Linked DNA regions of Saccharopolyspora erythraea NRRL 2338. The protein of the gene in region 1 binds, or shares a complex with, the protein of each later gene. Links are inferred from orthologs where the notes say so. Each region holds a gene or a part of one and is shown on either strand. Other genes may lie near its edges. The genes, in order: nusB and rpsJ.

Region 1 (10,625 bases):
TCGTCTCCACGGTGGTCGACCGCTGGTTCGTCGCCCGGCGCGGCCTGGTCAGCGGGGTGCTGACCGCGGCAAGCGCCACCGGCCAGCTGGTCTTCCTGCCGCTGGTGGCCCACCTGGCCGGGGCCTACGGCTGGCGCTCGGCCTCCCTGCTGGTCACCGCCGCGGCGCTGGCCATCGTGCCGCTGGTCTGGCTCCTGCTGCGCGACCGCCCCGCCGACGTGGGCGTGCTGGCCTACGGGGCGAGCGAACCGCTGCCCGAACCGCGCACCGGCAACGCCGCGGCCGCCGCGCTCACCGCGCTGCGCGACGCGGCGCGCACGCCCGCCTTCTGGCTGCTGGCGGCCGCGTTCGCGATCTGCGGGGCGAGCACGAACGGTCTGGTCAACACCCACTTCGTGCCGGCGGCGCACGACCACGGCATGCCGCAGACCACGGCCGCGGGCCTGCTCGCGGTGATCGGCGTGTTCGACGTGGCGGGCACGGTGCTCTCCGGCTGGCTGACCGACCGGTTCAACCCGCGGATCCTGCTGGCCGTCTACTACACCCTGCGCGGTGCGTCGCTGTTCGTCCTGCCGCAGCTCTTCGCGCCCACGCCGGGAGCGCAGATGGTGCTGTTCGTGGTCTTCTACGGCCTGGACTGGATCGCCACCGTGCCGCCGACGATGGCGCTGTGCCGCGAGCACTTCGGCGAGCGCGCCTCGGTCGTCTTCGGATGGGTGTTCGCCTCGCACCAGATCGGCGCGGCCGCCATCGCGAGCATCGCCGGGGTGGTCCGCGACCAGTTCGGCGACTACGCCGCCGCCTGGTACGGCGCGGGACTGCTGTGCCTGCTCGCAACGGCGTTCTCGCTGTCGGTCCGGAAGGCCAGGCCCGCCCCGCCTTCCGAGCCGGACCGGGAACGGGCGGCCACGGGGCGGTGACGCCGCGCGCCGCTACCGATGCGCCGGCCTCAGGCCAGCATGCCGAGCTCGAGCAGCGTCGCGTCGAGCGCGCCCTCCAGCACCAGCAGCCTGCGCTTGGCCTCCAGGCCGGGTCCGAATCCGCCCAGCCCGCCGCCGCTGGCCACCACCCGGTGGCAGGGCACCACGATCGGCACCGGGTTGCTGCCCATGATGGTCCCGACCGCGCGGGCCGCCTCCGGGCGCCCCGCGAGCCCCGCCAGCTCCCGGTAGCTCAGCGTCCGTCCGAAGGGGACCTGCTCGTGCAGGGTCCGCAGCACCTGCAGCCGCAGACCCTCGATGTTCGACCAGTCGACGGGCAGGTCGAACGCGCGCCGCCGGCCCGCGAAGTACTCCTCGAGCTGGGCACCCGCCCGCAGGGCGGGCTCCCCGGCCTCGGCCGGCTCGGCCTCGCCGTAGTGCGGCAGCACCTGGTCCGGTCCCCCGAAGCACACCTGCACCAGTCCGGCTTCGCCGGCCACCGCGGTCACCTCGCCGACCGGGCCGCGCACCACCGTCCAGGACAACTCCGTCCGCATGCGCCGCAGGTTAGCCGTGCCCACCGACGATGCCGCACGGCCGCGATCCGGGACGCCGCGACCAGCGGTTGGCGGCTTTGCGCCGAGAGCCCTTCGACCACGGTCGGCGGGCGCGTCCAGCCGTTAGGCTGCGTTCCATGTCCGAAACGCACGCCCGTCGACGCCACGACCTGCGCACCGGCCTCCGCGAACGCGAGCTGGACGCGATGCTGGTGACCGACCTGCTCAACGTCCGCTACCTCACCGGGTTCACCGGTTCCAACGCCGCCCTGGTGGTGCACGCAGCGGACGAGCCCGGTGCGGAGACCCGCACCGTCTTCTGCACCGACGGCAGGTACCTGACCCAGGCCGCCGCCGAGGTCCCCGACCTGGAGCAGGTCATCGAGCGGGCGAGCGCGCTGGCGCTGGCCGAGCGGATCGCCGCCGCCGCCGGCGCCCACCGCCGGACCGGCTTCGAGAGCCACCACGTGACCGTCGACGGCCGTGACGAGCTGGCCGATGCCGCGGGAGCGGCCGAGCTGGTGCGCGCCCCGGGGCTGGTCGAGCGGCTGCGGCTGATCAAGGACGAGGCCGAGGTCGAGGCGCTGCGGATGGCCTGCGCGGCCGCCGACCGGGCGCTGGCCGACCTCATCGAGCACGGCGGTCTGCGGCCGGGTCGCACCGAGCTGGAGGTCGCCCGCGAGCTCGACGGCCGCATGCTCGACCACGGCGCCGCCGGGCCGTCGTTCGACACCATCGTCGCCGCGGGCGCCAACTCCGCGGTGCCCCACCACCGGCCCACCGACGCGGTGCTGGCCCCCGGCGACTTCGTCAAGATCGACTTCGGCGCGCTGGTCGACGGCTACCACTCCGACATGACCCGGACGCTGGTGCTGGGCAGGCCCGCCGAGTGGCAGCAGGAGATCTACCAGCTCGTGCTCGCCGCCCAGACCGCGGGCCGGGACGCGGTGGCCGTCGACGCCGACGTCCGCGAGGTCGACACCGCCGCCCGCGCGGTGATCGAGGAGGCCGGCTACGGCGACCGGTTCCTGCACGGCCTGGGACACGGCGTGGGCCTGGAGATCCACGAGGCACCGGCGTTGTCCCAGCGGGGAGACGGTAGAATCGCCGCCGGAATGGCGGTCACCGTCGAGCCCGGCGTCTACCTGCCGGAGCGTGGCGGCGTCCGCATCGAGGACACACTGGTCGTGCGTCCTGGCACGCCGGAGCTCCTCACCTTGACGACGAAGGAGCTCATCGCCGTCTGAGCGCGACGTGCGCCCCGCGTCGGCGGCACGCCAACGCGCCGATGAGAAACACCGCAGCCATCACCACAGGAGAGACCCCGAACGTGGCTTCCACGAACGATCTGAAGAACGGACTGGTGCTCAACCTCGACGGCCAGCTCTGGTCCGTCGTGAACTTCCAGCACGTCAAGCCCGGCAAGGGCGGCGCTTTCGTGCGCACCACCCTGAAGAACGTGCTCTCGGGCAAGGTTGTGGACAAGACCTTCAACGCGGGCGTGAAGGTCGACACCGCCAACGTCGACCGCCGCGAGATGACCTACCTCTACAACGACGGCACCGACTACGTCTTCATGGACCCCGACACCTACGACCAGGTCGGCGTGGCCGCCTCGGTCGTCGGCGACGCGGCCGACTACATGCTCGAGAACAGCCAGGTCGTGGTCGCCCGCCACGATGACAACCCGCTGTACGTGGAGCTGCCCGCCTCGGTCGAGCTCGACATCCAGCACACCGACCCGGGTGTGCAGGGCGACCGCTCCACCGGAGGTACCAAGCCCGCCACCCTGGAGACCGGCGCCGAGATCCAGGTCCCGCTGTTCCTCAACACCGGCGACAAGGTGAAGGTCGACCCGCGCGACGGCCGTTACCTCGGCCGCGTCAGCACCAAGTGACGGCCCCTGTCGGCCCCGTCGGCGGCGCCCGCGCGAGGCGCGGCACTGCCGGGAAGTGGGTGTGAGGTGGGCGCACGCAACAAGGCCCGCAAACGCGCGGTGGACGTGCTCTACGAGGCCGACCTGCGCGGGGAGGACGCGGTCACGCTGCTCTCCGGGCGGGTCGGCTCTCCGGACCTGCCGCCGGTCAACGAGTACACGGTGACCCTGGTCGAGGGCGTCACCGCGAACCGGCAGCGCATCGACGAGCTGCTCGTGGAGCACGCCGAGGGCTGGACCCTGGCGCGGATGCCCGCGGTGGACCGCGCGGTGCTGCGGCTGGGGCTCTACGAGCTGCTGTGGCGCAGCGACGACGTGCCCCCGGCGGTGGCCATCGACGAGGCGGTCGAGCTGGTCAAGGCGCTGTCCACCGACGACTCGCCGCGCTTCGTCAACGGCGTGCTCGGGCGCATCGCCGGCATCGGCGACCGCCTGCGCAGCACGCTGCGCGGCGCGAACCCCGGCGCCGAGTAGCCGCGGACGGGCGCGCCGCCCCGCTACCAGGCTCGGCGAGCGGGTCGGCCGACCAGGCCCGCCGAGCGGGATGGCCGGAGGCTGACCCGGGGGAGGAACGCGGCATCAAGGCCCGCTCCCGCGCCGACGGGAGCGAACGGTGACACAACGGCGGAGGCCCACCCGATCGGGTGGGCCTCCGCCGTTGTTCGTCACTCCTCCCGGGCCGGGCGCGCTTCGGGCGGAAGCACGCCCCAGTCGATTAGCTGCTCGGTGAGCTCTCCGGGCGTCATGTCGTAGATGATGGCCAGGGATCGCAGGTCCTCGGTGCGGATGGACAGCACCTTGCCGTTGTAGTCGCCGCGCTGGCTCTGGATGGTGGCCGCGTAGCGGGCCAGCGGGCCCACCTTCTCGGCCGGGAGCTGTTGCAGCCGCTCCAGGTTGATCACGACTTTGGTGGCGGGCTCGGCGCCGGAAGGCACCCGGCCCTCCGGGAGCAGCTCCGCGACCGGGACCCCGTAGAAGTCGGCCAGCTCGGCCAGCTTCTGCACGGTCACCGCGCGGTCGCCACGTTCATAGGACCCGACGACCACGGCCTTCCACCGCCCGCCTGACTTCTGCTCGACGCCGTGCAGCGAGAGACCTTGCTGCTGGCGGATAGCGCGGAGCTTGCCGCCCAGCGCCTTGGCGTAGTCGCCCATGTGGCGTTTCTCCGTTTCATTCGCCCCGTCAGCCGATACCGGATGCCGAGGAGGCAAGTTCAGATCGATACGGAGAGTAATGTTCGCTCGCGAGCGTCACCAGGTCAAGTTGGTCTTCGTTCGCAGGGGGGCGAGTACCACCACACCACCCGGACGATTGACCCGCACGCATTGATAGCGTACAACGCGGGCCCGGCGGACACCCTGCGGTGCGGCTTTCACCAGCGGCACCGGCGCGGATCCTCCCGTCGCGGAACACCCGTCCTCACCAGCCGGCCGACAGCCGTCGGGAGAGGACCCGAAGCCATCCTTTAAGGACCCGTCCAGTGAGGCGGGGAAGGAGGTCCACCGTGGCGTCACGCCACAAGGCGGGCGCGGCGGATCCGGCCGAGGAGCGCGAGCTCCTGTCGGCCGGTGACGTTGCGCGCACGATAGCCAGGATCGCGCACCAGATCATCGAGAAGACCGCTCTGGACACCGGCGGCAGCGACATCGTCCTGCTCGGCATCCCGAAGCGGGGCGCCCCGCTGGCCGACCGGCTGGCCGCCAAGATCAGCGAGTTCAGCGGTGTGACGGTGCCCACCGGCACCCTCGACATCACCCTCTACCGCGACGACCTGCGCAAACGACCCAACCGTCCCCTCGAGCCGAGCAGCCTTCCCGCCGACGGCATCGACGGCTCGCTGGTCGTGCTCGTCGACGACGTCCTCTACTCCGGCCGCACGGTGCGCGCCGCCCTCGACGCCCTGCGCGACCAGGGCCGCCCGCGCGCGGTGCAGCTGGCGGTGCTGGTCGACCGGGGCCACCGGGAGCTGCCGATCCGCGCCGACTACGTCGGCAAGAACGTGCCGACCTCGCGCAGCGAGGACGTCGCGGTGCGGCTCACCGAGGTCGACGAGGCCGACGCGGTGGTCCTGCGCCGCAGCGGGGAGGAGTCCTGATGCGCCACCTGCTGTCCACCGAGGGGCTCGACGCGGCCACCGCGACCGCCGTGCTCGACACCGCGGGCACCCTCAAGCAGACCCTGCTCGGCCGGGAGGTCCGCAAGCTGCCGACGCTGCGCGGGCGGACCGTGGTGACGATGTTCTACGAGAACTCCACCCGGACCCGGGTGTCCTTCGAGGTCGCGGGCAAGTGGATGAGCGCCGACGTGATCAACGTGTCGGCCGGCGCCTCGTCGGTCGGCAAGGGCGAGTCGCTGCGCGACACCGCGCTGACCCTGTCGGCGGCGGGTGCGGACTGCGTGATCGTGCGCCACCCGGCCTCCGGCGCGGCGCACCGGCTGGCGGGCTGGCTGGAGGCCACCGGCACCCAGGTCGTCAACGCCGGTGACGGCATGCACGAGCACCCGACGCAGGCGCTGCTGGACGCCGCGACGCTGCGCGAGCGGCTGGGCGAGCTGGCGGGCAGGCGCGTCGCGATCGTCGGCGACCTGCTGCACAGCCGGGTCGCGCGCTCCAACGTGCACCTGCTGCGCACGCTCGGCGCGCAGGTCGTGCTGGTCGCGCCGCCGACGCTGGTACCCGCCGGCGTCGAGCACTGGGGCGCCGAGGTCCGCCACGAGCTCGATCCGGAACTGCCCGGGCTCGACGCGGTGATGCTGCTGCGGGTGCAGGCCGAGCGGATGCACGGCGGGTTCTTCCCGTCGGCGCGCGAGTACTCGATCGCCTACGGCATGAACGAGGCCAGGCTCGCCAGGCTGCCCGAGCACGCCGTGGTGCTGCACCCCGGTCCGATGCTGCGCGGCATGGAGATCGCCCCGGCGGTGGCCGACTCCCCGCGGGCGGCCATCACCGAGCAGGTCCGCAACGGCGTGCACGTGCGGATGGCGGTGCTCTACCACCTGTTGGCCGGAGAGGAGATCGCGGCATGAGCCGGGTGCTGCTGAAGGATGTTCGTCCCTACGGCGAGGGTGAGCCGGTCGACCTGCTCGTCGACGGCGGGCTGATCGCCGAGATCGGCGCGGACCTGCGGGTCGACGCCGACGAGATCGTGCACGCCGGCGGTGCGGTCGCGCTGCCCGGTTTCGTGGACCTGCACACCCACCTGCGCGAACCGGGGCGCGAGGACACCGAGACGATCGAGACCGGTTCGGTGGCCGCGGCGCTGGGCGGCTACACCGCGGTCTTCGCCATGGCCAACACCGACCCGGTCGCCGACAACGCGGTGGTCGTGGAGCACGTGTGGCGGCGGGGCCGCGAGGTCGGCCTGGTCGACGTGCACCCGGTGGGCGCGGTCACCGTCGGCCTGGCCGGGGAGAAGCTGGCCGAGCTGGGCACGATGGCGCGCTCGTCGGCCGGGGTGCGGCTGTTCTCCGACGACGGCCACTGCGTGCACGACCCGCTGGTCATGCGGCGCGCGCTGGAGTACACCAGGGCGCTGGGCGGAGTCGTCGCCCAGCACGCCGAGGAGCCGAGGCTGACCGTCGGCGCGCAGGCCCACGAGGGCGCCAACGCCGCGAAGCTCGGCCTGGAGGGCTGGCCCGCCCCGGCCGAGGAGGCCATCGTGGCCCGCGACTGCCTGCTGTCCGGGCACACCGGCGGCACGCTGCACGTCTGCCACGTCTCCACCGCGGGCACCGCCGAGATCCTGCGCTGGTGGAAGTCGCAGGAGCGCCGGGGCCGGGTGTCGGCCGAGGTCACGCCGCACCACCTGCTGCTGACCGACGACCTGCTCGCCGGCTACGACCCGCTCTACAAGGTCAACCCGCCGCTGCGCACCGACGACGACGTGCGCGCGCTGCGGCAGGCGCTGGCCGACGGCACCGTGGACTGCGTGGCCACCGACCACGCCCCGCACGCCGACCAGGACAAGACCTGCGAGTGGTCGGCGGCCCGGCCGGGCATGCTGGGACTGCAGACCGCGCTCGGCGTCGTGGTCGCCACGATGGTCGAGACCGGGCTGCTGGACTGGCGCGGCGTGGCGCGGGTGATGAGCGAGCGCCCCGCGGAGATCGCGGGGCTGGCCGACCAGGGACGTCCGGTCGCCGCGGGCGAACCGGCGAACCTGGTGCTGGTCGACGGCGGTGCGCGCTGGACGGTGCGCGGCGCCGAGCTGGCCAGCATCGCCGAGAACTCGCCGTACGAGGGCATGGAGCTGCCCGGGCGGGTGGTCGCCACGATGCTGCGCGGGACGATCACGGCGGTCGAGGGCAAGGTGAGGCGCTGATGGAGCTGGAGCGCTTGCTGTGGGTGCTGGGGATGCTGGCGCTGGCGGCGCTGGTGTTCTTCGGGATGCGCCGGGGCTGGGTGAACCGGGCGCGGCGGCAGGCCGCGGAGCTGCCCGGCTTCCCGGAGGCGCCGGAGGACGCCGGTGCGGAGCTGCTCGCGGCCGCGACCGGCATGTACGTCGGCACCACGACGGCCGGTGACTGGCAGGACCGCATCGCCGTCGGCGACGTCGGGCACCGCGCGAACGGCACCGTCCACCTGCACCGGTCGGGGCTGCGGATCGACCGCGACGGCGCGAGTCCGCTGTGGATCCCGGCCGCGTCCGTCCAGGACGCCCGCGTGGACCACAAGCTGGCGAACAAGGTCGTGCCCGGAGCGGGGCTGCTGGTGGTGACCTGGCGGCTCGGGGAGCGGTCGCTGGACACCGGCTTCCGCTGCGACGACAAGGAAGTGCACAACGAGTGGGTCGAGGCAGTGCGGGCACTGGCCACCCCGGAGGAGACCGCGAGTCCGCGGCAGGAGGAGCAACTATGACCGCGCACACGCCTGCGGCGCTGGTACTGGAGGACGGGCGGATCTTCCGGGGAGAGGCCTACGGCGCCGAGGGGAGCACCCTGGGCGAGGTGGTGTTCTCCACCGGCATGACCGGCTACCAGGAGACGCTGACCGACCCGTCGTACCACCGCCAGATCGTGGTGCAGACCGCGCCGCAGATCGGCAACACCGGCTGGAACGACGAGGACGACGAGTCGGCCCGCATCTGGGTCGCCGGGTACGCGGTGCGCGACCCGGCCCGGGTGCCGTCGAACTGGCGCTCGCTGCGTCCGCTCGACGAGGAGCTGCGGCGGCAGGGCATCGTCGGCATCTCCGGTCTGGACACCCGCACCGTGACCCGGCACGTCCGCGAGCACGGCGCGATGCGCGGCGGGATCTTCTCCGGCCACGACCTGCGCTCCGACGAGGAGATGGTGGAGAAGGTCGTCGCCAGCGCCGGGATGGTCGGCGCCGACCTGGCCGGTGACGTCACCACCGCCGAGCCCTACGTGGTCCCGGCGGTCGGGGAGAAGCGGTTCACCGTCGCCGCGCTGGACCTGGGCATCAAGTCCAACACCCCGCGGATGATGGCCCAGCGCGGCATCGAGGTCCACGTGATGCCGCTGGCCTCCACACTGGAGGAGGTGCTCTCGGTCGGCGCCGACGGGCTGTTCCTGTCCAACGGGCCCGGCGACCCGGCCACCACCGACCAGCAGGTCGAGCTGACCAGGCAGGCCCTGGACCGCAAGCTGCCGCTGTTCGGCATCTGCTTCGGCAACCAGATCCTCGGCCGCGCGCTGGGCCGGGGAACCTACAAGCTGCGCTACGGCCACCGCGGGATCAACATCCCGGTCATCGACGCCGAGACCGGCAGGGTGGCGATCACCGCGCAGAACCACGGCTTCGCCGTCGAGGGCGAGCCGGGGGAGCGCTTCGACACCGAATTCGGCCGCGCGATGGTGAGCCACCACTGCGCCAACGACGGCGCGGTGGAGGGGCTCCGGCTGCTCGACGGCCCGGCGTTCAGCGTGCAGTACCACCCCGAGGCGGCGGCGGGCCCGCACGACGCCGCCCCCCTGTTCGACCAGTTCGTAGACATGATGAGTGAGGCGCGCTGATGCCGAAGAGGACTGACATCAAACACGTTCTGGTCATCGGGTCGGGTCCGATCGTGATCGGCCAGGCGTGCGAGTTCGACTACTCCGGTACCCAGGCGTGCCGGGTGCTGCGCGAGGAGGGCATCCGGGTCAGCCTGGTCAACTCCAACCCGGCGACGATCATGACCGACCCGGAGTTCGCCGACGCCACCTACGTCGAGCCGATCACCCCGGAGTTCGTGGAGAAGGTCATCGACGCCGAGCGGCCGGACGCGCTGCTGGCCACGCTGGGCGGGCAGACGGCGCTGAACACCGCGATGGCGCTGCACGAGCGCGGCGTGCTGGAGAAGTACGGGGTCGAGCTGATCGGCGCCGACATCGACGCGATCGAGCGCGGCGAGGACCGGCAGCGGTTCAAGGACATCGTGCGCGGCATCGGCGGCGAGGTGCCCGAGAGCGCGGTGTGCAGGTCGATGGAGGAGGTCCGCTCCTTCGTCGCCGAGCACAGCCTGCCGGTGGTGATCCGGCCGAGCTTCACGATGGGTGGCCTGGGGTCCGGGATGGCCCACACCCACGAGGAGCTGGAGCGGATGGCCTCGTTCGGGCTGACCGAGTCGCCGGTGCACGAGGTGCTGATCGAGGAGAGCGTGCTCGGGTGGAAGGAGTACGAGCTCGAGCTGATGCGCGACCACGCCGACAACGTCGTGGTGATCTGCTCGATCGAGAACATCGACCCGATGGGCGTGCACACCGGTGACTCGGTGACGGTCGCGCCGTCGATGACGCTGACCGACCGCGAGTACCAGCACATGCGCAACGTGGGCATCGCGGTGCTGCGCGAGGTCGGTGTGGACACCGGCGGCTGCAACATCCAGTTCGCCATCCACCCCGAGACCGGGCGGATGGTCGTGATCGAGATGAACCCGCGGGTGTCTCGGTCCTCGGCGCTGGCGTCGAAGGCGACGGGCTTCCCGATCGCCAAGATCGCCGCGAAGCTGGCGATCGGCTACACGCTGGACGAGATCCGCAACGACATCACCGGTGAGACCCCGGCGAGCTTCGAGCCGACGCTGGACTACGTGGTGGTGAAGGTGCCGCGGTTCGCGTTCGAGAAGTTCCCGGGTGCCGACCCGGCGCTGACCACGACGATGAAGAGCGTCGGCGAGGCGATGGCGCTGGGCCGCAGCTTCTCGGAGGCGCTGGGCAAGGCCCTGCGGTCGATGGAGACCTCGCGGATCGGGTTCTGGACCAAGTCCG
Region 2 (10,708 bases), 5.4 Mb from region 1 along the record:
TCCACGGCGATCCAGAAGCTCGCCGAGGAGGACCCGACGTTCCAGGTCAAGCTGGACGACGAGACCGGTCAGACCATCATCAAGGGCATGGGCGAGCTGCACCTCGAGGTGCTCGTCAACCGGATGAAGTCCGACTTCAAGGTCGAGGCGAACATCGGTAAGCCCCAGGTGGCCTACCGCGAGACGATTCGCAAGACCGTCGAGAAGTACGAGTACACGCACAAGAAGCAGACCGGTGGTTCGGGTCAGTTCGCCCGGGTCATCATCTCGCTCGAGCCGATCGAGCAGAGCGCCGACAGTGCGACGTACGAGTTCGAGAACAAGGTCACCGGTGGTCGTGTGCCGCGGGAGTACATCCCGTCGGTCGACCAGGGTGCGCAGGACGCCATGCAGTACGGCGTGCTGGCCGGCTACCCGCTGGTGGGCATCAAGGTGACCCTGCTGGACGGCCAGTACCACGAGGTCGACTCCTCGGAAATGGCCTTCAAGATCGCCGGTTCGATCGCCATGAAGGAGGCCGCCGCCAAGGCGTCCCCCGCGCTGCTCGAGCCGATCATGGCCGTCGAGGTGACCACCCCTGAGGACTACATGGGTGACGTCATCGGCGACCTGAACTCCCGTCGTGGCCACATCCAGGCCATGGAGGAGCGCAGCGGTGTCCGCGTCGTCAAGGCCCAGGTCCCGCTGTCGGAGATGTTCGGGTATGTCGGCGACCTGCGCTCCAAGACGCAGGGTCGTGCGAACTACTCGATGGTGTTCGACTCCTACGCCGAGGTTCCCGCGAACGTGGCTAAGGAGATCATCGCGAAGGCGACCGGGGAGTAATCCCCAGTTCGGCGGCGGGTGGCCGGACTCCTGCGGGAGCGCCGGCCACCGGTCACCAACCCGACAGGACTCCGCCTGGCACAACAAGTCGTACGGCGGAAAGTTAACAAGTCCAGGAGGACAATCCAGTGGCGAAGGCGAAGTTCGAGAGGGACAAGCCGCACGTCAACATCGGGACCATCGGTCACGTTGACCACGGCAAGACCACGCTCACCGCGGCGATCACCAAGGTGCTGCACGACAAGCACCCCGAGCTGAACCCCTTCACGCCGTTCGACGAGATCGACAAGGCGCCGGAGGAGAAGCAGCGCGGCATCACGATCCAGATCGCGCACGTCGAGTACCAGACCGAGAAGCGTCACTACGCGCACGTCGACGCCCCCGGTCACGCCGACTACGTCAAGAACATGATCACCGGTGCGGCCCAGATGGACGGCGCCATCCTGGTGGTCGCGGCGACCGACGGCCCGATGCCGCAGACCCGGGAGCACGTGCTGCTGGCCCGCCAGGTCGGCGTCCCCTACATCCTGGTCGCGCTGAACAAGGCCGACATGGTCGACGACGAGGAGATCATCGAGCTCGTCGAGATGGAGGTCCGCGAGCTGCTGTCGGCTCAGGAGTTCCCCGGCGACGACGTCCCGGTCGTCCGCGTCTCCGCGCTGAAGGCGCTGGAGGGCGACGCCGAGTGGGGCGACAAGATCATGGAGCTGCTGGACGCGGTCGACGAGAACGTTCCGGACCCGGAGCGCGAGACCGACAAACCGTTCCTGATGCCGATCGAGGATGTCTTCTCCATCACCGGTCGTGGCACCGTGGTGACCGGGCGCATCGAGCGCGGCGTCATCAACGTGAACGAAGAGGTCGAGATGGTCGGCATCAAGGAGAAGCCGCTCAAGACCACCGTCACGGGTGTCGAGATGTTCCGCAAGCTGCTCGACCAGGGCCAGGCCGGTGACAACGTCGGTCTGCTCATCCGCGGCATCAAGCGCGAAGAAGTCGAGCGCGGCATGGTCGTCGTGAAGCCCGGCACCACCACCCCGCACACCGAGTTCGAGGCGCAGGTCTACATCCTGTCCAAGGACGAGGGTGGTCGGCACACGCCGTTCTTCAACAACTACCGCCCGCAGTTCTACTTCCGCACCACCGACGTGACCGGTGTGGTGACCCTCCCGGAGGGCACCGAGATGGTCATGCCGGGCGACAACACCGAGATGTCGGTGCAGCTCATCCAGCCGATCGCGATGGACGAAGGTCTGCGCTTCGCGATCCGCGAGGGTGGCCGCACGGTCGGCGCGGGTCGCGTCACCAAGATCCACAAGTGATCCGGTAGAGGGCCTGCCTCTCCTCGCGAGGGGCAGGCCCTCTGCGGTTTCCCCGGGAACCGAGATCGAATTCCCGGTGAACCCACCCCCGATTTGGGTTGACATACGGCGTGTGTCATCCTGTATGGGTTGCTCGTTCGGAGCGGTCGGATTTCGGGCGCACGCCCGGCTTCAATCCGGCCGCTTCGCTACGAACAGCCTCGCGCCCTTGGTTCGGACCAGGACCGGTTCTTCCGGGCCTGCGCGTGGCCGCCGTGGAGGCGGCCTGCCGATCAGGGTGGCAAGAGAAGGTGTACGGGCCGAGAGGCCCATCCCACCGGCACAGTTCGGCGGGACCGGTATGTGGTCAACAAGGCGACACGCCCGACCGCGTGTACCGGGCACCAAACACCTGAACAGGGGCGGACCGAGGGCTGTGACCCACCCTGCCGGACACCCGGCATCCGGGGGCGCTCACACGGCTGAGGCCGCGCAGGGCACCAACGCCCAACGGGGGCGGTGAACCCGCTCCCTGCATGCAACCGCGGCACGAGACTAGAGGAACGGCAAGCCACTATGGCGGGACAGAAGATCCGCATCCGGCTCAAGGCCTACGACCACGAGGCGATCGACGCGTCCGCGCGCAAGATCGTCGAGACCGTGACGCGCACCGGCGCTCGGGTCGTCGGGCCGGTGCCGCTGCCCACTGAGAAGAACGTCTACTGCGTCATCCGCTCCCCGCACAAGTACAAGGACTCGCGGGAGCACTTCGAGATGCGGACGCACAAGCGGCTCATCGACATCCTCGAACCGACGCCGAAGACGGTGGACGCGCTCATGCGCATCGACCTGCCAGCCAGCGTCGACGTGAACATCCAGTAGGCGGAGAGACGAGACCCATGTCTGACAGGCAGATCAAGGGGATTCTGGGCACCAAGCTCGGCATGACCCAGGTCTTCGACGACCAGAACCGGGTGGTTCCGGTGACGGTCGTGCAGGCCGGGCCGAACGTGGTCACCCAGATTCGCACCCCGGAGAAGGACGGCTACTCGGCCGTGCAGCTGGCGTTCGGCGCCATCGACCCGCGCAAGGTGAACAAGCCGCGCACCGGCCACTTCACCAAGGCAGGCGTCACTCCGCGCCGCCACGTCGTCGAGCTGCGCACCGCCGACGCCGGCGAGTACGAGGTCGGCCAGGAAGTCACCGCCGAGGTCTTCGAGGCCGGCACGGTGGTCGACGTGGTCGGCACCAGCAAGGGCAAGGGCTTCGCGGGCACCATGAAGCGCCACGGCTTCCGCGGCCAGGGCGCGAGCCACGGTACGCAGGCCGTGCACCGCAAGCCGGGCTCCATCGGTGGCTGCGCCACCCCGGGCCGCGTGTTCAAGGGCATGCGGATGTCCGGCCGGATGGGCTCCGACCGCGTCACCACCCAGAACCTCAAGGTCCACCGGGTGGAGGGCGAGTCCGGCCTGCTGCTGATCAAGGGCGCCATCCCCGGCCCGAAGGGCGGACTGGTGCTGGTGAAGAGTCCCGCGAAGGGTGGTGCGTGATGAGCGTGACGCTGGACGTCCGTACCCCGGACGGCAAGACCGACGGCACCGTCGAGCTGCCCGCCGAGATCTTCGACGTGCAGGCCAACATCGCGTTGATGCACCAGGTCGTGGTCGCTCAGCTCGCGGCGGGCCGGCAGGGCACGCACGCGACCAAGACCCGCGGCCAGGTCTCCGGTGGTGGCAAGAAGCCGTACCGGCAGAAGGGCACCGGTAACGCCCGGCAGGGCTCGATCCGCGCCCCGCAGTTCACCGGCGGTGGCACCGTCCACGGGCCGCAGCCGCGCGACTACTCGCAGCGGACCCCCAAGAAGATGAAGGTCGCCGCGCTCCGCGGTGCCCTGTCCGACCGCGTCCGCGCGGGCCAGCTGCACGTGGTCAGCCACGTCGTCGGTGGCGAGCAGCCGTCGACCAAGCAGGCCAGGACCGCGGTGCGGACCTGGACCGAGGCCAAGCGCGTCCTGGTGGTGCTCAACAAGTCGGAGGAGACCTCCTGGCTGAGCCTGCGAAACCTGCAGAACGTCCACCTGATCGACCCGTCCCAGCTGAACACCTACGACGTCCTGGTCAACGACGACGTCGTGTTCACCAAGGCGGCGTTCGAGCGCTTCGTCGCCGGCCCGGCCAAGGGCAAGACGGCCAAGGCGGCGGCTACCTCTGGTGAGGCTGAGGAGGCGAACCAGTGATCCCCGACCCGCGAGACATCATCCTTGCGCCGGTGATCTCCGAGAAGTCCTACGGGCTGCTCGAGGAGAACCAGTACACGTTCCTGGTCCGCCCGGGCTCGAACAAGACCGAGATCAAGATCGCGGTCGAGAAGATCTTCGGCGTGAAGGTCACCAACGTCAACACGATCAACCGCCAGGGCAAGCGCAAGCGCACCCGCACCGGGTACGGCAAGCGCAAGGACACCAAGCGGGCGATCGTAACGCTCTCCCCGGAGAGCAAGCCGATCGAAATCTTCGGCGGACCGGCCGCCTGACCGGCGCTGATTAGGACGAGGTTGCGTTAAAGATGGGCATTCGCAAGCACAAGCCGACGACGCCAGGGCGTCGCGGCTCCAGCGTGTCCGACTTCGCCGAGATCACGCGGTCGGAGCCGGAGAAGTCGCTGCTGCGCCCCCTGCACGGCCGGGGCGGTCGCAACGCACACGGCAAGATCACCACGCGGCACAAGGGCGGCGGCCACAAGCGGGCCTACCGCCTGATCGACTTCCGCCGCAACGACAAGGACGGTGTGCCGGCCAAGGTCGCGCACATCGAGTACGACCCGAACCGCAGCGCCCGGATCGCGCTGCTGCACTACGCGGACGGCGAGAAGCGCTACATCATCGCCCCGAACAACGTGCGGCAGGGCGACCGGATCGAGAGCGGTGCCCGCGCCGACATCAAGCCGGGCAACAACCTGCCGCTGCGCAACATCCCCACCGGCACCGTGGTGCACGCGATCGAGCTGCGCCCCGGCGGCGGGGCCAAGATCGCGCGCTCGGCGGGTGCCAGGGTCCAGCTGGTGGCCAAGGACGGCCCGTACGCCCAGCTCCGGATGCCCTCGGGCGAGATCCGGAACGTGGACGCGCGCTGCCGTGCCACGGTCGGCGAGGTCGGCAACTCCGAGCACGCCAACATCAACTGGGGCAAGGCCGGCCGGATGCGGTGGAAGGGCAAGCGCCCGACCGTCCGCGGTGTCGTGATGAACCCGGTGGACCACCCGCACGGTGGTGGTGAGGGCAAGACCTCCGGTGGTCGTCACCCGGTCAACCCGAAGGGCAAGCCGGAGGGTCGCACCCGCCGCAACAAGCCCAGTGACAAGCTCATCGTCCGCCGTCGCCGCACCGGCAAGAAGCGCTGAGCAGGGAGGTAGGAGAACATGCCACGCAGCCTGAAGAAGGGCCCGTTCGTGGACGACCACCTGCTCAAGAAGGTGGACGCGCTGAACGAGTCGGGCAAGAAGACCGTGATCAAGACCTGGTCCCGCCGGTCGACGATCATTCCGGACATGCTCGGGCACACCTTCGCGGTCCACGACGGCCGCAAGCACATCCCGGTGTTTGTCAACGAGTCGATGGTCGGGCACAAGCTCGGCGAATTCGCCCCGACCCGCACCTTCAAGGGTCACGTCAAGGACGACCGGAAGTCGCGCCGCCGCTGAGCGGGTCTGTGACACGAACGAACAGCAGCAAGGGGTAGCAGGATGACAGCCCGTATCGACGACACTGCCGCGGAGGAGAACCCGCGCGCAGTGGCGCGGGCCCGCTTCGTCCGCGTGACGCCGATGAAGGCCCGTCGCGTGGTGGAGCTCATCAAGGGCCGTAGCGCCAGCGAAGCCCTGGCCGTGCTCCAGTTCGCGCCGCAGGCCGCCAGCGGTCCGGTGTCGAAGGTGCTCGCCAGTGCGGTCGCCAACGCGGAGAACAACCTCTCGCTCGACCCCGACACCCTCTGGGTGCACCGGGCCTACGTCGACGAGGGTCCGACGCTGAAGCGCTTCCGGCCGCGCGCGCAGGGTCGCGCGTACCGGATCCGCAAGCGGACCAGCCACATCACGGTCGAGGTCGAGTCGCGTCCGAAGAAGGTGGCCAGCAAGTCCAAGAGCCAGAAGGGGAGTGCCCGGTAGTGGGTCAGAAGATCAACCCGCACGGCTTCCGTCTCGGCATCACCACGGACTGGAAGTCCCGCTGGTACGCCGACAAGCAGTACTCGGAATACGTCGCGGAGGACGTCAAGATCCGCCGTCGGCTCTCTCGCGGTATGGAGCGCGCAGGGATCTCCAAGGTGGAGATCGAGCGCACCCGCGAGCGGGTCCGGGTGGACATCCACACCGCCAGGCCGGGCATCGTCATCGGCCGTCGCGGTGCCGAGGCGGACCGCATCCGCGGTTCGCTGGAGAAGCTGACCGGCAAGCAGGTCCAGCTCAACATCCTCGAGGTCAAGAACGCCGAGGCGGATGCTCAGCTGGTCGCCCAGGGCGTCGCCGAGCAGCTCTCGAACCGGGTGTCGTTCCGGCGCGCGATGCGCAAGGCCATCCAGTCGGCCATGCGCTCGCCGCAGGTCAAGGGCATCCGGGTGCAGTGCGGTGGCCGTCTCGGCGGTGCCGAGATGTCCCGGTCGGAGTTCTACCGAGAGGGCCGGGTCCCGCTGCACACGCTGCGCGCGGACATCGACTACGGCTTCTTCGAGGCCCGCACGACCTTCGGCCGCATCGGCGTGAAGGTGTGGATCTACAAGGGCGAGCTCGTCGGTGGCCTGAAGCAGAAGCAGCAGGAGTCCGAGGTGCGCCCGCCCCGCGGTGAGCGCGGCGAGCGCGGTGGCCGTCCCGAGCGCGGCGGCCGTCGCCGTTCGGGTGCCTCCGGCACCACCGGCTCCGGTGGCACCGAGGCCGGTCGCGCCGCGGCGGACAAGTCCAAGGGCTCCGCGCAGAGTCCCGAGCAGGCGCAGACCTCCGGCGACGTGGCCTCGGCCAACGCCCCGCAGGTCGCCGAGCCTCGGGCCGATGAGAAGACGGAGGGCTGAGACGTGCTGGTCCCACGCAGGGTGAAGTGGCGCAAGAGCCACGCGCCGAAGCGGAAGGGCTTCGCCAAGGGCGGCACCCGGATCAACTTCGGTGAGTACGGCATTCAGGCGATCGAGCACGGCTACGTGACCAACCGTCAGATCGAGTCGGCCCGTATCGCCATCACCCGGCACGTCAAGCGTGGCGGCAAGGTGTGGATCAACATCTTCCCGGACCGCCCGCTGACCAAGAAGCCGGCCGAAACCCGTCAGGGTTCCGGTAAGGGCTCCCCGGAGTCCTGGGTCGCCAACGTCAAGCCCGGTCGCGTCATGTTCGAGCTGAACTTCCCGAACGAGAAGACCGCGATCGAGGCACTGACCCGTGCGGCGCACAAGCTCCCGATGAAGTGCAAGATCGTGTCCCGAGAGGCTGGTGACTTCTGATGGCAGCGGGCGTCACCGCCACCGAGCTGCGCGAGCTGGCCGACGACGAGCTCGTGCAGAAGCTGAAGGAATCGAAGGAAGAGCTGTTCAACCTCCGGTTCCAGATGGCGACCGGGCAGTTGGAGAACAACCGCCGGCTGCGCGTCGTTCGCCGGGACATCGCCCGGATCTACACCATCATGCGTGAGCGCGAACTGGGCCTGACGGTTTCTCCCGAAGGCGCTGAGGAGGGCGCGGCATGAGTGACGGAGGACAGGGCGTGACCCGCAACACCCGCAAGGTCCGCGAGGGCTACGTCGTCTCGGACAAGATGGACAAGACGATCGTGGTCTCGCTCGAGGACCGCAAGAAGCACGCCCTCTACGGCAAGGTCATGCGCCGCAACACCAAGGTGAAGGCGCACGACGAGGCCAACACGGCGGGCGTCGGCGACCGGGTCCTCCTGATGGAGACCCGCCCGCTGTCGGCGAGCAAGCGCTGGCGGCTGGTCGAGGTCGTCGAGAAGGCCAAGTAAGTCGGTCGCGGTCGGCCGGCCGTTGGAGGGTTCCGCGGCCGGCCGAATCGCGTGCCGGTTGACCGCGCGCGTCGGGTCGGAAATCCGTCGCGCCAGAGTGCATCCGGGCGGGCGTCCGGATGCTTAGGGTCAGGAGTAAGAAGTGATCCAGCAGGAGTCGCGACTTCGCGTCGCCGACAACAGTGGGGCCAAGGAGATCCTGACGATCCGGGTTCTCGGTGGCTCCGGTCGGCGCTACGCGGGTATCGGGGACATCATCGTGGCGACCGTCAAGGACGCCATTCCCGGTGCCAACGTCAAGAAGGGCGAAGTGGTCAAGGCCGTCATCGTCCGCCAGAAGAAGGAAAAGCGTCGTGCGGATGGTTCCTACATCCGGTTCGACGAGAACGCTGCCGTGCTGATCAAGCCGAGCGGCGAGCCGCGTGGGACCCGCATCTTCGGGCCCGTCGGCCGCGAGCTGCGTGACAAGAAGTACATGAAGATCATCTCGCTCGCGCCGGAGGTGCTGTGATGAAGGTGAAGAAGGGTGACACCGTCGTTGTCATCTCCGGCAAGGACAAGGGCGCCAAGGGCAAGGTGATCCAGGCCTTCCCGCAGCGCGACAAGGTCCTGGTCGAAGGCGTGAACCGGATCAAGAAGCACACCAAGGTCTCCCGGACCGAGCGTGGTGCGCAGTCCGGCGGCATCGTCACGCAGGAAGCGCCCATCCACGTCAGCAACGTGATGGTGGTGGACTCCGACGGCCAGCCCACGCGCGTCGGCTACCGCATCGGTGAAGACGGCAAGAAGGTTCGCATCTCTCGCCGCAACGGTAAGGACATCTGATCATGACCACGACTGAGAAGATCGTCCCCCGGCTGAAGACCCGCTACCGCGACGAGATCCGCCAGGCCCTGAACGAGGAGTTCCACTACTCCAACGCCATGCAGGTGCCCGGCGTGGTCAAGGTCGTGGTCAACATGGGTGTTGGCGACGCCGCACGGGACAGCAAGCTGATCGAGGGCGCGGTTCGCGACCTGGCGACCATCACGGGTCAGAAGCCGGAGATCCGCAAGGCCCGCAAGTCCATCGCGCAGTTCAAGCTGCGCGAGGGCATGCCGATCGGGGCCCGCGTGACGCTGCGCGGCGACCGGATGTGGGAGTTCATCGACCGGCTGGTCACCATCGCGCTGCCGCGCATCCGTGACTTCCGGGGGCTGTCGGGCAAGCAGTTCGACGGCAAGGGCAACTACACCTTCGGTCTCAACGAGCAGTCGATGTTCCACGAGATCGACCCCGACTCGATCGACCGTCCGCGCGGCATGGACATCACCGTCGTTACTACGGCCAACACCGATGAGGAAGGCCGGGTGCTGCTGCGCCGGCTGGGCTTCCCGTTCAAGGAGAACTGAGCCGATGGCCAAGAAGGCGTTGATCAACAAGGCCGCCGCCAAGCCGAAGTTCAAGGTCCGGGGCTACACCCGGTGCCAGCGCTGCGGTCGTCCGCGGTCGGTGTTCCGCAAGTTCGGCCTCTGCCGCGTGTGCTTCCGCGAGATGGCGCACGCCGGCGAGCTGCCGGGCGTGAGCAAGAGCTCCTGGTGACGTCCCGCCCGACGGGGATTCGGCTGCTGCCGGTACCCTCGTCGGGCGTCACCTGGGCGTTCGCCCCTGCGCTGAGGACGCTCGCGCTCGCACGCGAAGAGAACGGCCTGCCGCTGCGGCAGGCGATGACCCCCTAATTCGTCCAGGCCGGGGTCCAGACGGTGCCTCCTGGCACGTGTCGGGACCCGCAGGAACCAGACGAGAAAGGTTGAGAAGGTCACCATGACGATGACCGATCCCATCGCAGACATGCTCACTCGTCTGCGCAACGGCAACTCGGCATACCACGACGAGGTCGTGATGCCGCACTCGAAGCTGAAGGCGAACATCGCCGAGATCCTCAAGCGCGAGGGTTACGTGTCGGGCTACCGCACGGAGCAGGGCGAGAAGGGCCAGAACCTGGTCGTCGAGCTCAAGTACGGCCCGAACCGCGAGCGGAGCATCGCCGGCCTGCGCCGCGTCTCCAAGCCCGGTCTCCGGGTCTACGCCAAGTCCACCAACCTGCCGAAGGTGCTGGGCGGACTGGGCATCGCGATCATTTCGACCTCCGGCGGTCTGCTGACCGACCGGCAGGCCATCAAGCAAGGCGTGGGCGGGGAAGTCCTCGCCTACGCGTGGTAAGGGAGGAGGAACGGCCATGTCGCGCATTGGAAAGCTGCCGATCACCGTCCCCTCCGGCGTCGAGGTGACGATCGACGGCCAGGACGTGACGGTCAAGGGCCCCAAGGGCTCCCTGGTGCAGCGGATCGCGGAACCGATCACCGTCGAGAAGGACGACGACGGTGCCATCCTGGTCAAGCGGCCCGACGACGAGCGCAACAGCCGCTCGCTGCACGGACTGTCCCGCAGCCTGGTGAACAACATGGTGGTCGGCGTCAGCCAGGGCTACCAGAAGGACCTCGAGATCCACGGCGTGGGTTACCGCGTGCAGCAGAAGGGCTCGAACCTCGAGTTCGCCCTCGGCTACAGCCACCCGGTCGTCGTCGAGCCGCCGGAGGGCATCGAGTT

What was found.
Region 2: the proteins of nusB (region 1) and rpsJ are in contact, whole or in part, in a solved structure (PDB 3D3B), measured with the Escherichia coli proteins. The link is inferred for Saccharopolyspora erythraea NRRL 2338 from one-to-one orthologs.

What each region holds. Positions count from the first base shown.
Region 1 is NC_009142.1:2,259,151-2,269,775, forward strand. What follows is about bases 2,418-5,163. They hold nusB (transcription antitermination factor NusB), read left to right. Parts: upstream 2,418-3,440; coding sequence 3,441-3,887; downstream 3,888-5,163. Other genes in these bases: SACE_RS10150 (M24 family metallopeptidase), read left to right, coding at 2,418-2,724; efp (elongation factor P), read left to right, coding at 2,808-3,374; bldD (transcriptional regulator BldD), read right to left, coding at 4,079-4,567; pyrR (bifunctional pyr operon transcriptional regulator/uracil phosphoribosyltransferase PyrR), read left to right, coding at 4,918-5,163. Also shown: SACE_RS10140 (MFS transporter), read left to right, coding at 1-920; SACE_RS10145 (methylated-DNA--[protein]-cysteine S-methyltransferase), read right to left, coding at 950-1,477; more of SACE_RS10150, read left to right, coding at 1,615-2,417; more of pyrR, read left to right, coding at 5,164-5,508; SACE_RS10175 (aspartate carbamoyltransferase catalytic subunit), read left to right, coding at 5,508-6,440; SACE_RS10180 (dihydroorotase), read left to right, coding at 6,437-7,735; SACE_RS10185 (PH-like domain-containing protein), read left to right, coding at 7,735-8,271; carA (glutamine-hydrolyzing carbamoyl-phosphate synthase small subunit), read left to right, coding at 8,268-9,389; carB (carbamoyl-phosphate synthase large subunit), read left to right, coding at 9,389-10,625. UniProt on the Escherichia coli protein: Part of the processive rRNA transcription and antitermination complex (rrnTAC). The complex forms an RNA-chaperone ring around the RNA exit tunnel of RNA polymerase (RNAP).
Region 2 is NC_009142.1:7,624,291-7,634,998, reverse strand. What follows is about bases 1,527-4,355. They hold rpsJ (30S ribosomal protein S10), read left to right. Parts: upstream 1,527-2,702; coding sequence 2,703-3,008; downstream 3,009-4,355. Other genes in these bases: rplD (50S ribosomal protein L4), read left to right, coding at 3,676-4,355; rplC (50S ribosomal protein L3), read left to right, coding at 3,026-3,676; tuf (elongation factor Tu), read left to right, coding at 1,527-2,147. Also shown: fusA (elongation factor G), read left to right, coding at 1-825; more of tuf, read left to right, coding at 954-1,526; more of rplD, read left to right, coding at 4,356-4,362; rplW (50S ribosomal protein L23), read left to right, coding at 4,359-4,658; rplB (50S ribosomal protein L2), read left to right, coding at 4,691-5,524; rpsS (30S ribosomal protein S19), read left to right, coding at 5,543-5,824; rplV (50S ribosomal protein L22), read left to right, coding at 5,867-6,286; rpsC (30S ribosomal protein S3), read left to right, coding at 6,286-7,182; rplP (50S ribosomal protein L16), read left to right, coding at 7,186-7,605; rpmC (50S ribosomal protein L29), read left to right, coding at 7,605-7,847; rpsQ (30S ribosomal protein S17), read left to right, coding at 7,844-8,119; rplN (50S ribosomal protein L14), read left to right, coding at 8,262-8,630; rplX (50S ribosomal protein L24), read left to right, coding at 8,630-8,944; rplE (50S ribosomal protein L5), read left to right, coding at 8,947-9,510; SACE_RS32850 (type Z 30S ribosomal protein S14), read left to right, coding at 9,515-9,700; rpsH (30S ribosomal protein S8), read left to right, coding at 9,923-10,321; rplF (50S ribosomal protein L6), read left to right, coding at 10,338-10,708. UniProt on the Escherichia coli protein: Involved in the binding of tRNA to the ribosomes. Part of the processive rRNA transcription and antitermination complex (rrnTAC). The complex forms an RNA-chaperone ring around the RNA exit tunnel of RNA polymerase (RNAP).